One region of the Candidatus Pantoea soli genome, then DNA from elsewhere that is predicted to be linked to it. Evidence: predicted binding sites of a transcription regulator. Region 1 holds the regulator's gene; each other region holds the start of a gene.

The links. The regulator Fur, encoded in region 1, represses iron uptake genes when iron is present. The targets are predictions, from matches to a motif close to ATAATAATGAGAACNACTATCAA.
Region 2: a site for Fur is predicted at 1,959-1,981, ahead of fes (enterochelin esterase). Genes of this name have one in related genera too.
Region 3: a site for Fur is predicted at 1,796-1,818, ahead of D8B20_RS14270 (siderophore-interacting protein). Genes of this name have one in related genera too.
Region 4: a site for Fur is predicted at 1,842-1,864, ahead of entS (enterobactin transporter EntS). Genes of this name have one in related genera too.

What each region holds. Positions count from the first base shown of each region.
Region 1 is NZ_CP032702.1:1,126,485-1,129,575, reverse strand. It holds gene ybfE (LexA regulated protein) at 1-91, shown strand, start outside; gene fldA (flavodoxin FldA) at 229-759, shown strand; gene fur (ferric iron uptake transcriptional regulator) at 1,112-1,561, shown strand; gene D8B20_RS05205 (hypothetical protein) at 1,621-2,016, opposite strand; gene glnS (glutamine--tRNA ligase) at 2,254-3,091, opposite strand, start outside.
Region 2 is NZ_CP032702.1:469,167-472,257, forward strand. It holds gene D8B20_RS02105 (enterobactin synthase subunit F) at 1-651, opposite strand, end outside; gene fes (enterochelin esterase) at 632-1,906, opposite strand; gene D8B20_RS02115 (TonB-dependent siderophore receptor) at 2,166-3,091, shown strand, end outside.
Region 3 is NZ_CP032702.1:3,085,463-3,088,553, reverse strand. It holds gene D8B20_RS14285 (DUF2474 domain-containing protein) at 21-167, shown strand; gene D8B20_RS14280 (helix-turn-helix domain-containing protein) at 375-1,238, shown strand; gene D8B20_RS14270 (siderophore-interacting protein) at 1,885-2,667, shown strand; gene D8B20_RS14265 (PadR family transcriptional regulator) at 2,755-3,091, shown strand, end outside.
Region 4 is NZ_CP032702.1:461,124-464,214, forward strand. It holds gene fepB (Fe2+-enterobactin ABC transporter substrate-binding protein) at 1-541, shown strand, start outside; gene entS (enterobactin transporter EntS) at 536-1,771, opposite strand; gene fepD (Fe(3+)-siderophore ABC transporter permease) at 1,915-2,904, shown strand; gene fepG (iron-enterobactin ABC transporter permease) at 2,901-3,091, shown strand, end outside.

The sequences.
Region 1 (3,091 bases):
GGACGCGCTCAACAGTCTGGCGGAACAGCAGAACATCAGCCGCAGCGAATTGATTGAACAAATGCTGCTGGCCCAGCTCAAACTGTCGTGACGCGCGCAGACCGCACGCAGGAACACACCGCCAGCGCTTTATACGTTCCGCGCTTTTCACCGGTCTGCTATCATTCGCATAACTGTGCAGTTTACTGACTTACTTTCACAATCAGGATTTAAGAGGTTACTTAACCCATGGCAATCGTAGGCATTTTCTTCGGCAGCGATACCGGCAACACTGAAAACATTGCAAAAATGATCCAGAAACAACTGGGTAAAGATGTCGCCGAAGTGCATGACATTGCCAAGAGCACCAAAGAAGATCTCGAGGCATTCGATATTCTGCTGCTGGGTATTCCAACCTGGTATTACGGCGAAGCGCAGTGCGACTGGGATGATTTCTTCCCGACGCTGGAAGAGATCGATTTCAACGGTAAGCTGGTGGCGCTGTTTGGCTGTGGCGATCAGGAAGACTACGCCGAATATTTCTGTGACGCGATGGGCACCATCCGTGACATCATCGAGCCGAACGGTGCGGTGATTGTGGGGCACTGGCCGACTGAAGGCTATCATTTTGAGGCTTCCAAAGGCCTGGCCGATGATAACCACTTCCTGGGTCTGGCGATCGACGAAGATCGTCAGCCTGAGCTGACCAACGCGCGCGTCGATAAATGGGTGAAGCAGATTTTCGACGAGCTGCAGCTGAAAGAGATCATTGAAGCCTGATGATCCCTGCCTCCCGATGTGGGCGCTGGCTCACATTGGGACAATGGAATTTCCTATAAAAATAATAGCTACGGTTTTTTAACTTTTACCCGCAATTCTGTAGAATACCCGCAACGGTCATCCGCTTATTCCTCTGTCATCTGATTGAGGCTGAGTGAAATGAAACGCCGATCGTCACGATCCCACTGACGTCAGTGATACCCTCACCTGAAACCCTGAGGGATTGCCTGCTTCGGTCAGTTTTCATTTCACTGCCTGAGTCCTATAATGAGACGCAAATGAGAATGCGCTGATCACACATTCAAGGCCTTTGCGCCGTAAGTAACCAGCAAAGTAACAGGACACTATCCGCATGACTGACAACAACTCCGCATTGAAGAAGGCTGGCCTGAAAGTCACGCTGCCCAGACTGAAGATTCTGGAAGTGCTTCAGGGACCTGGACCAGAGTCCCATCATGTCAGTGCGGAAGATTTGTACAAGCGCCTGATCGACATGGGCGAAGAGATTGGTCTGGCGACGGTTTATCGCGTACTCAACCAGTTTGACGACGCGGGTATCGTGACCCGTCACAACTTCGAAGGCGGTAAATCCGTTTTTGAACTGACTCAGCAGCACCACCACGATCACCTGATCTGCCTGGACTGCGGCAAAGTGATCGAGTTCAGCGATGAATCCATCGAAACGCGTCAGCGTGAGATCGCTACCCGCCACGGGATTAAGCTCAGCAACCACAGCCTGTACCTTTATGGTCACTGTGCGCTGGGAGACTGCCGCGAAGACGACACGCTCCACGACAAATAAGAAATGTGCTATGCAGTATAAAAAAACCGGTGCTTTCACCGGTTTTTTTATGGCTGTGATCAGGCGATCAGCGTTTCCTGCAGATAGCGCCAGCGGGGAATTGCCGTGCTGCAATCCAGCACGGCCAGCGAGATGCGGCTCTGATTATTGCCATTCATCATCTGCAGTTCACGATACTGAATGGTCACCTCTTCGCGCTGTTCGGAGATGATCGCGTGCTCGCTGGTGGCGATGCGCATCCCTTCGCGCTGACCGTGCAGTTGACGGAACAGCACTTCGGTATCATTCAGATCGAGTTGTTTACCCTGCGGCGTGACCATTTTGAATTCAGGATGAAAATGCGACAGCAGCAGTTCCATGCTGTCATCACTGCCTTGCGCCTGATTAAAAATACGTTCGATAAGCTGATGTAAAACCACCACGCTGTGTTTGGCTTCCTGAGCGAGACTTGTCATTTTTTTTCCTGTAATTACCCGCAGAGCGTCGTCCGAGAGCGCATAGCCTACCTGAAAAAAAACTTTTCACACGGGTAAATGGTTTAAAATTATTAAAGTCAGAAAAGTCGTAACACCGGGCTGGCGGGGCAATTTGGGGTTGTACAGCATAAAGCATTGGCCCAGGAGAATCCGGGATAATAAAAAAGGGCGATTGCTCGCCCTGACATGATCATATCGTGTGACGCAACCGGCCGCTTACTCGCCAGTTTTTGCCCAGGTGTCACGTAAACCCACGGTACGGTTAAATACCAGCGCAGAAGGCTGCGAATAGACGCTGTCGGCACAGAAGTAGCCTTCACGTTCAAACTGGTACGGCGCGGTCGCCGCGGCTTCACGCAGGCCGGGTTCCACAAAGCCCTGTTTGATCTCCAGCGAATTCGGGTTAATGGTGGTGAGGAAGTCCTCTGCCGCCCCCGGATTCGGGACGCTGAACAGCCGATCGTAAAGACGGAACTCTGCCGGCAGCGCATGAATGGCGGACACCCAGTGGATCACGCCTTTCACTTTACGGCCATCAGCCGGATCTTTGCTCAGGGTCTCCACATCGCAGGTGGCATAGATGCAGGTGATGTTACCCGCTTCATCTTTTGCAATGCGTTCAGCGCGAATGACATACGCGTTGCGCAGGCGCACTTCTTTGCCCAGCACCAGGCGTTTGTACTGCTTGTTAGCCTCTTCGCGGAAATCTGCGCGATCGATCCAGAGTTCACGGCTGAAGGGTACGTCGCGCGAGCCCATCTCCGGTTTGTTCGGATGGTTAGGCATTGTGATGATCTTTTCATGCCCTGCCGGCAGGTTTTCAATCACCACTTTCAGCGGATCCAGCACCGCCATGGCACGCGGCGCATTCTCGTTGAGATCGTCACGAATACAGGATTCGAGTGACGCCATCTCCACGATGTTGTCCTGTTTGGTCACGCCGATACGGCGGCAGAATTCACGGATGGAGGCTGCCGTGTAGCCGCGACGACGCAGGCCGGAAACCGTCAGCATGCGCGGATCATCCCAGCCTTCCACGATTTTTTCACTGACC
Region 2 (3,091 bases), 660 kb from region 1:
TGGCGAAAGCGAAGCCGGTGGCGGCAGCGTCTGGCCTTTTTCGCGCCAGAACGCCGCGTCGCGTTGCCATGCGGCAGATGCCTGATAACGCTGATACTCCGCCACTACCTCACGAAACGGGATAAAAGGCGCTGGCGCGGCGGGCTGCTGCTGCACGGCCGCGCTGTAGAGGCTGGCAATGCGGCGTGTCAGCGCGGTAAAGCTGAAGCCATCAAGCACCAGATGGTGATAGCGCTGATACCAGAACCAGTGGCGATCGCCGAGGCGAAACAGCCGGTGATGCCATAACGGCGCACCGCTCAGCACGCGCAAATCGCTCTGCAGATCGTTGCGCATCAGCGCCTGCGCCGCGGCGGCAGGACTGGCCTCATGGCGTAAATCCACCACGTCGGGCGCCGTGAAGTGCTGCGGCTGCGGCCACTGTCGTGGCTCGCCGTCGATTTCACCAAAAGCCATGTTCAGCGTGTCGGCTTCCTGCATGCCAGCCACAATAGCCTGCTGCAACAGCGGGATATCTATCGCGCCATGCAGTTCGGTAACGTGCGCCACGGCATAGGCGTTGTGCCACGGGGAGAGCTGGTCGGCCATCCAGATACCGGGCTGAGCCGCCACCAGCGGCAGAGTTTGCTGATCAATCGGGGTGTCGTTCATCGGAGATTCCGCTGTCGTCAGGGATCACGCCGGGCGTGAGGGAGAAAGTCGGATTGCGCCACAAAGCTTGCAGACCGTTAAGCAGGCCACCGCGCCAGCACAGCGCGTCGTGTCCGCCTTCGGCCGTCTGGTAGTGCACCGGATAACCCGCTGCGGTCAGTTGTTGTTGTAATTGCTGATTGGCCTGCAGGATCAGGTGTTCGCGCCTGCCTGCTTCCAGCCAGAAACGCAGCGGCCGGGCGGGGGCGAGGCCGTTTTTCAGCGCCTGCAGCAGCCAGCCATGCGGACTGCCCCGATCCGGCCACCAGAACGAGCCGGAGAGGCTCAGGGCGTTGCCAAAGGTATGCGGGAAGTGCAGGGCCGCAAACACCGCTGCCAGCCCGCCAAAGCTCTGGCCGGCGATCACCGTGCTGTCAGCCTGCTGCCGCCACGGCATCACGCGGCTTATCTGCGGCAGCAGCTCCTGCTGCACGGCCTGCCAGAAACGTGTATTACAGGGCAGCTCGTGGCTGCGGCAGGCCGTATCGATACTATCGATAAACAGATAGACTGCGGGCGGCAGCGCCCCCGCGTCCGTCAGCTGCTGCAGCGGGCCGGCAACCGGCATTTGCTCTGCCCAGAACCGACCATCAAGCAGGATAGCCAGCGGACGCTGTTCAGGTGCGGCTTCACCGGTGGCATAGAGCCAGACGCGCCGGCGGTTGCCGAGCAGTGTGCTGTCCCACTGCAGCGATGTCAGGGGAATGAGCGGGGCGGTGCCATTATCTACCGCCTGCCACTCCGGCTGGCCGGGCGCCTGCGGCAGGTGCAGCGGCGAAACCGGCATGCCGCGCCCGCCGGACCAGCCGCGCAGCGGATTGAGCGGATCGGCCGTGGCGCTGACAAAGCGCTGACGCCACCAGTCACGCAGCGCCTGCAGCGTGATCTCGCCGCTGAAATCGCTTGCCCGGGTATCCGGCATCAGGCAGTAGCTGCCGCGCCAGGTTGCGGGCAGGCAGGTTTGCCAGTACCACACATCACTGCGCGCTACGCGCAGCAGCGAGGGCGGCGGCTGGTGCTGATGGTGATCGGTCACGCCGGTGATGTTGATCCACACGCGCTGCGTGGCGGACGTGGTTTCATCGCCCTGCGGATCGCGCCAGAAAAAGGTCACCCGGCAGGTGCCATCCTGTTGCGGCTCAATACGGGGGATCCCCAGAGCACGTTGTGCCTGCCACCAGGCTTCACTGCCGGTATTGTTATGTCGCCCGCTCATCAATCCTGCCAGTCATTGCCCATACGGCAACCTTGCGAAACATTAATTGTTAATACTATTGATAATTATTTGCATTTGCAATAGTGTGGCAGCGCTCGCCCAGAGCGCGCACGTTTCGCCTGCCAGCCGGCACCCGCCGGGTTTGCGCTAAGGAAGGCACGGCCAGGTGTGAAGCGTTGCGGTATCAGAACAGGGACCTTCTTACCGGCTCGCCAGCAAAACGGCTGCAGCGTTTTCTGGTCATCCAGGATTGAAAACAATGAAAAATAGTGTGCGTTTAACCTTCACCGGCTGGCTTGAACTGGGGCTCAGCGCCACGCTGCTCTCTGCCAGCGTCTGCGCCGCCGACAATGCCGATACCTCTCACCCGACCGCGCCCGAGGCGGCTGCCGTGAACGGCGGGACGCTGATGGTGACGGCGCAGCAGCAGACGCTGCAGGCGCCCGGCGTGTCGACCATTTCCGCTGACGAAATCAAAAAGCATCCGCCCGCGCGCGACCTGTCGGAAATCATCCGCACCATGCCAGGCGTCAACCTGACCGGCAACTCCACCAGCGGCCAGCGCGGCAATAACCGTCAGATCGACATTCGCGGCATGGGGCCGGAAAACACCCTGATTATGGTCGATGGCATGCCGGTAACCAGCCGCAATTCAGTGCGTCTGGGCTGGCGCGGTGAGCGTGATACGCGCGGCGACACGAACTGGGTGCCGCCGGAGATGATCGATCACATCGATATCATTCGTGGTCCCGCCGCGGTGCGCTACGGCAATGGCGCGGCGGGCGGGGTCGTCAATATCATCACGAAAAAGTCCGGCGATGCGCAGTGGCACGGTTCGTGGAACGCCTACTACAACGTGCCGGAACATAAAGCGGAAGGGGCGACCCGTCGCACCAGTTTCAGCCTTGAAGGGCCGCTGGGTGATGAGGTGAATTTCCGGCTGTACGGCGGTTTAGCGAAAACGCAGGCCGATGCCTACGATATCAACGCCGGCCATGCGGCGGCACGTACCGGCAGCTATGCCGGCAGTTATCCGGCCGGGCGGGAAGGTGCCGTTAATAAAGATATTAACGCGTTGCTGAGCTGGGCTTTTGCGCCGATGCAAACCCTGGAGCTACAGGGCGGATACAGCCGGCAGGGGAATCTGTACGCTGGCGATACGCAGAATACCAACACCAGCGCGCT
Region 3 (3,091 bases), 1.8 Mb from region 1:
TGCAAACTGAGGTCAGCAATATGAAAACCCATACTGAAACGAAAGCTCCCTGGTGGAAGCGCGTGCTGTGGCTGGTGATCATCTACGGCGCAAGCGTGCTGGCATTAGGTGTAGTGGCATCACTGTTTCGTATGATGATGACCGCAGCCGGGATGCGCTCGCACTGAGTGCGCACCGGACAGCGTGCACTAAACAGGCCGTCCTGCGGGGCGGCCTTTTTTATGCCAGCGTATTTAACGATTAGTTTCCTAAGCAATTAATGCGATCTCCGCCGGGGTTTCTTTACCGTTCCTTACGCTAATCATACGCTTTTGTTATATTTATGTGACGAATAACGCATAAAACCACCCCATTCCTGATTCATTCAATTAAAAATGCTTAGCCTGAATCTGAAACAACAGTACATCCACGATCTGGTGGACTGGATCGAAGCCAATCTGACCGACGAGCTCAATATCGATCTGATTACCCGGAAATCCGGCTATTCCAAATGGCACATGCAGCGCATGTTTAAAGAGATGACCGGGCAAACGCTGGCCTCTTATACGCGTAAGCGTCGCCTGACGCTTGCGGCCATGGCGCTGCGCCTGACCAGCATGCCGCTGATCGATATCGCCGTGCGCTTTGGTTTTGATAATCAGCAAAATTTTACCCGGGTATTTAAAAGTCACTTCTCCCTGACGCCGGGTGCTTATCGCCGCGTGCCGGACCTGCTGACCCGGGATTTTCACAGCCGTATTTCGGTACCGCGTAGCTGGGTGACGCCACGTCTGACCGAGCAACCGGCGCTGGCGCTATGCGGTGAGGTGGTGGAATGGGAGTGCCGCTTCGGCGAATACATTGATCAGCATCAGCATGTGGTCGCACAGCACGCGCGGGATTTCATTGCTTTTGCCGGTCAGCATGTGCGGCGCGGCTGGCTGGGCTTTCAGTATGGCCCGGGCGTGCACTCGGCCGACCAGCAGCACATCAGCCTGTTCCAGGCCCTGGAGAGTCAGTATGCCGATGTGCTGCCGCGCAACGTGCAAAACTGGACCGCGGAGCAGGGGCTGTATGCGGAAATTGACTGGCACGGCGCCCCGGAAGAGATCAACGCGTTTAATGCAGAGATTTACTACAACCTGCTGCCCTCGCTGGGCGTGGCGCGCCGTCCGGGCAAAGACCTGCTGCAGCTGGATTTGAAATACAGTACGCCCGATCTGCTGCAGGGCACGTTTTATATTCCGGTGAAGCGCTAAATATGCGTAAATCGTGCGGTGAAGTGTGACAAACCGCACGATTTTATAAAAGCCCGCGCCGGGGTGGCGTAAAATCCTCCACTGAATCCTGACCGGCCGCATCATTCACTCGCTGCCGTCCCTCAGGCTGGATCTTCATCTGCATTTCGGGTCCGTTCCGGACTACTAAACTGAAAAAAGACACTATCATGCGACTTTTACCGTTGTTTTTGTCGACAGCGCTTGTGGCGTTTTCTGCGCTGACACAGGCGCAAATGGCTGAGCCTTTCTCGCCGCCGGGTGGCTTACATCCGCATCAGTCACACTGTGCCCGACAGGAAATTTCTGGCGACAACCCGCTGCCGCAGCACAGTGCTGAAGACGGCAGCCCGTTTGCCTGCGCTCCTCATCAGGCCTGATCGCCCGCTGCCTGTACGCCGTGGACGGGCTGCGCGCCCCGCAATAGCCCGTCCGTCCCTGCTACCCGCCTGCTTTTCCCTGCTTACCTGACCAGACGATGACTGTGCCAGAGCATTTTTTGGCATTGCGCCGAAGATATATCATAGGTAGGGTTGTCGTGATTAATGAGAATCATTTTCGATAACTTACTGAGAGTGCAGTCAGGGATGCGCGCGGTTGCGCGTCCGGTGCTGCAGGGAGAGTGCCTTTGTCCGTGAAAACGCATCCGCGCGCGCCGCAGCGCGTGCGCAATGAACTGCGCTTCCGCCCGGTGACGGTGGCAAGCAAAACCTTAATTGCCGACAGCTTCTGGCGCATCGTCTTTAGCGGCAGCGAGCTGGCCGGCTTTACCTCGCCCTCGTTTGATGACCATATCAAAGTGTTTTTCCCGGCCAGTGCGGACCGGGCGCTGGTGCTGCCGCAGCTTACCGATGACGGCATCGTCTGGCCGGCGGGCGTGCGGCCTCCGGCGCGCGATTACACGCCGCTGGCGTTTAACGGTCAGGATTCGCTGACGCTGGATTTTTATCTGCATGAGGGTGGCGTTGCCAGCCGCTGGGCCGCCGCGGCACAGGCGGGGGATCAGATCGCTATTGGCGGCCCGCGCGGCTCCTGCATTGCGCCGGTGGATTACGCCTGCCAGATTTATGTCTGTGACGAAACCGGTTTACCGGCGATGAAACGCCGCCTGGTGGAGATTGACGCCCGCGAGGTTCACCTGCTGGCGTTCACCGATGAAGACACCGGGCGCGCCTACCTTGGCGATCTGCCTGGCGTGCAGGCCCACTGGTTTGGCAGCGGCAACATGCAGGCCGATCGGCTGGCGGCACCGATCGCGCAGCTGGATCGCCTGGCGCTGCCCGCAGAGGAGTATTTCATCTGGCTGACCGGGGAAGGGGAGACGGTAAAACAGCTGAGCGATTACTTCACGCAGCGTCGCGGGGCCGATGCCGATTTCATCCGTGCCGTGGCCTACTGGCATCAGAAATAACCTCAGCCGCGCCCGCCGGCGGGCGTGTTGAATTTTGCCAGGGGGCGGACTACTATCAACCTCCCTCAGTTCACCCCTGGAAAAGCCATGAAACAGCCGCAGGACGTTCCCGGCCACGCCGATGCCACACCGCCGTCTGGCTGTGGCGGGGCGCGAAAAAAACGCCGCGAACGGATGCTGGACGCCAGCGATATCCGGCTGCTGATGCTGCATTTTCTGCAGAGCGGGCCGGCGCATGGCTATGAGCTGATCAAATCCATCGAAGAGCTGTCAAAAGGGGAATACTCACCGAGCCCCGGCATTATCTATCCCAACCTGACGCTGCTGGAAGAAACCGACGCGATTCAGGTGGTGGATGTCGCAGCGTCACGCAAGGCTTATGCGCTGAACGCTGGCGGACGGGCGCTGCTGGCGGAGCAGCGCG
Region 4 (3,091 bases), 670 kb from region 1:
GGTGGTGAACTACGACGATAAAAGCTGGCAGGAGGTGGTGACGCTGCTGGGACGCGTCACCGGTCACGAAGCGCAGGCTGCCCGGCGCATCAGTGAGTTTAACGCGCGTGAAGCGGCACTGAAGCAGGCGATAACGCTGCCGCCGCAGCCGGTCTCGGCGCTGGTCTGGAATGGCGAGGGCCGCGCGGTTAATGTCTGGACCGGTGAATCCGCGCAGGGCCGGCTGCTGGAACAGCTGGGATTTACCCTCGCGCTGCCGCCCGCTGATGCGCAGCAGGGACACAGCATGGGCCAGCGCAAAGACATTATTCAGCTGTCAGGCGAAAACCTCGCCAGCGATCTGACCGGCCACACTTTCCTGCTGTTCGCAGGCGATGACAACACCGCCCGTTCGGTGCTGAACAACCCGTTTTTTGCGCAGCATGCAGCGGTTACCGGCAGGCAGGTGTGGGCGCTGGGCACCGATACTTTCCGCCTGGATTACTACAGCGCCAGCAATCTCCTGACGCGGCTGGAAAAACTGTTCGTTAAACCGTTATGAGGACGGCAGGGCTGTCCGATAACGACGCAGCTGCCGCATCGTCAGCCACAGCAGGCCGCCTGTCAGCGCGGCGGTAAAGCCCGCGATGGCGGCCGCCTGTGGCGGCGCCAGCCAGCTGCCCAGCGCGCCCAGCAGCGCTGCACCGATGGCGTCACCGGTGACATTTTGTGCCGTCCACAGGCCGTTGATCCTGCCCAGCAGGTGATCGGGCGTCAGCTGCTGAATCATCGCGTATTGCACCAGGCTGTTGATGGCGCTGCAGTAGCCAAACGCGACCAGGCAGGCCAGCGCCAGACGCAAATCGGGCATCAGGCTGAACAGGCCCATGGCAAGAAAGGCGGCGATAGCGCTGCCCAGCAGCAGCTGACCGGGACGCGCAACCTGTTTCAGTTTACCGCTGGTCAGCGCACCGACTGCCGCACCCAGCGGCACAGCGGCATACAGCAGGCCGAGTTGTTCCGCACTGACTGACCAGCGCGGCGCCAGCGCCGGAAACAGCACGCGCACCGCGCTGATCAGCGTCACCAGCGCGCCCGTCAGCGCGACCATCCCCACCAGCGGACAGGCGAACAGAAACCGCACGCCAGCCGCCAGCGCCATCAGCGGAGGCTCGCGCGTCTGCGCCGGTGGCGGCAGCACCGGCAACCGCAGCAGGGTAAGCACCGTCAGCAGCGTACCCAGCGCTGCCAGCCCGTAATTCCACATGACGCCGCCGTGGGCGATGGCGACGCCCGCCAGCGCGGGCGAAAGAATCGAGCCGAAGCGCACGGCGAGCAGGGAAATGGCACCGGCCTGCAGCAGATTTTCACGCCCGACCAGCGCCGGGGTTGCGGCCAGCAGCGCGGTGACGCCCAGCGCGCCAAAAAAGCCATCCCACATCCCCAGCAGATAGATGGCGGGCAGTGAAGGCGCAGGCAGGGCAGCATTGACAGCCAGCGCGAGAAAACCGAGACCACAGGTGCTGCGGGCACACAAAATCAGCCTCTTCCGCTCATAGCGATCGGCCAGCACGCCGCCCAGCAGCAGCCCGATGAACATCGCCACGGCCGCGCCGGTGACCGCCAGCCCCACCCGCAGCGGCGAGTGTGTCAGCTGCTGAATCTGCACCGGCACCGCAACAGTCAGCATGCCCAGCGCCACAATCGAAATAAATCGCGCCACGAAGACTGCCCGAAACGCCGGATGCGTTCTGAGCAGGGAAAGATCAATAAAATGCGAGGAGAGCGTCATGGGGTTACCTGTCTGCACCAATTTTCCGCCTTGTCCGCGGCGCGAGTCATGGTAACATAACCAAACGCGAGTAATAACGATAACCAATATCATTATCAATTTAGCTGTGCGGCACCCGGCTGTGCAGTGCAGGTTCAAACGCGATGCGCCCGATATTTGCCTTAGCCGGCTCAGCCATACTGCTTATGCTTCTCACCTTACTCAGCCTGATGCTGGGGGCGAAACCGATACCGCCCGCCGAGGTGTACCAGGCGCTGACCAGCGGCTGCGCCCGCAGCACCTGCATTATCGTGCACGATGCGCGCCTGCCGCGCACCCTGGCCGGCTTGCTGGCCGGTGTGGCGCTGGGGCTGGCCGGCGCGCTGATGCAGAGCCTGACACGTAACCCGCTGGCCGATCCTGGCCTGCTTGGCGTCAATGCCGGTGCCGGTTTCGCCATTGTGCTTGGCATTGCGCTGTATGGCGCTGATACGCCGCTGGCATGGCTGGGGCTGGCGTTTTGTGGCGCGCTGCTGGCTTCGCTGTTGATCGGTCTGATCGGCGCGCTGGGTGGAGGCCGCGTTAACCCGGTGCGCTTAACCCTGGCGGGGGTGGCGCTGGCGGCGGTGCTGGAAGGATTGACATCTGGCCTGGCGCTGCTGAATCCGGATATTTACGATCACCTGCGTTTCTGGCAAAGCGGCTCGCTGGATCTGCGCGGCTTTACCGCACTGAGCACGCTGTGGCCTGCGGTGCTGGCGGGAAGTATCGTCGCGCTGAGCCTCGCGCAGGGGCTGAACAGCCTGAGCATGGGCGGTGACATGGCGGCCGCGCTGGGTACGCACGTCAGGCGCACGCAGCTGCTGGGACTGCTGGCAATTGCCCTGTTAAGTGGAGCGGCCACGGCCGTCACCGGGCCGATTGCCTTTGTCGGGCTGATGACACCGCACATTGCCCGCTGGCTGGCCGGCAACGATCACCGCTGGCGGTTACCGCTGACCGCGCTGATCACCCCGGTGCTACTGCTGACAGCCGATATTCTGGGGCGCGTGCTGGTAACCGGCGAACTGCGCGTTTCGATTGTCACCGCCATTCTTGGCGCTCCGCTGTTGATCGTGCTGGTGCGCCGTACCTTCGGGCGGCAGGCCGTATGACGCGCCGCATCGGGTTGCACGGCAGCTGGCTGGTGCTGGCCTGTATGCTGTTTGCCGGGCTGGCGCTGACGCGCGGCGCCTTACCGCTCAGCGCAGAACAGCTGTGGCAGGTGTTGTGCGGTGGCGGTGCGGCAAATGTGCGGCTCATCGTGCTGGAGTGGCGTCTGCCGCGCGTGCTGATGGCGTT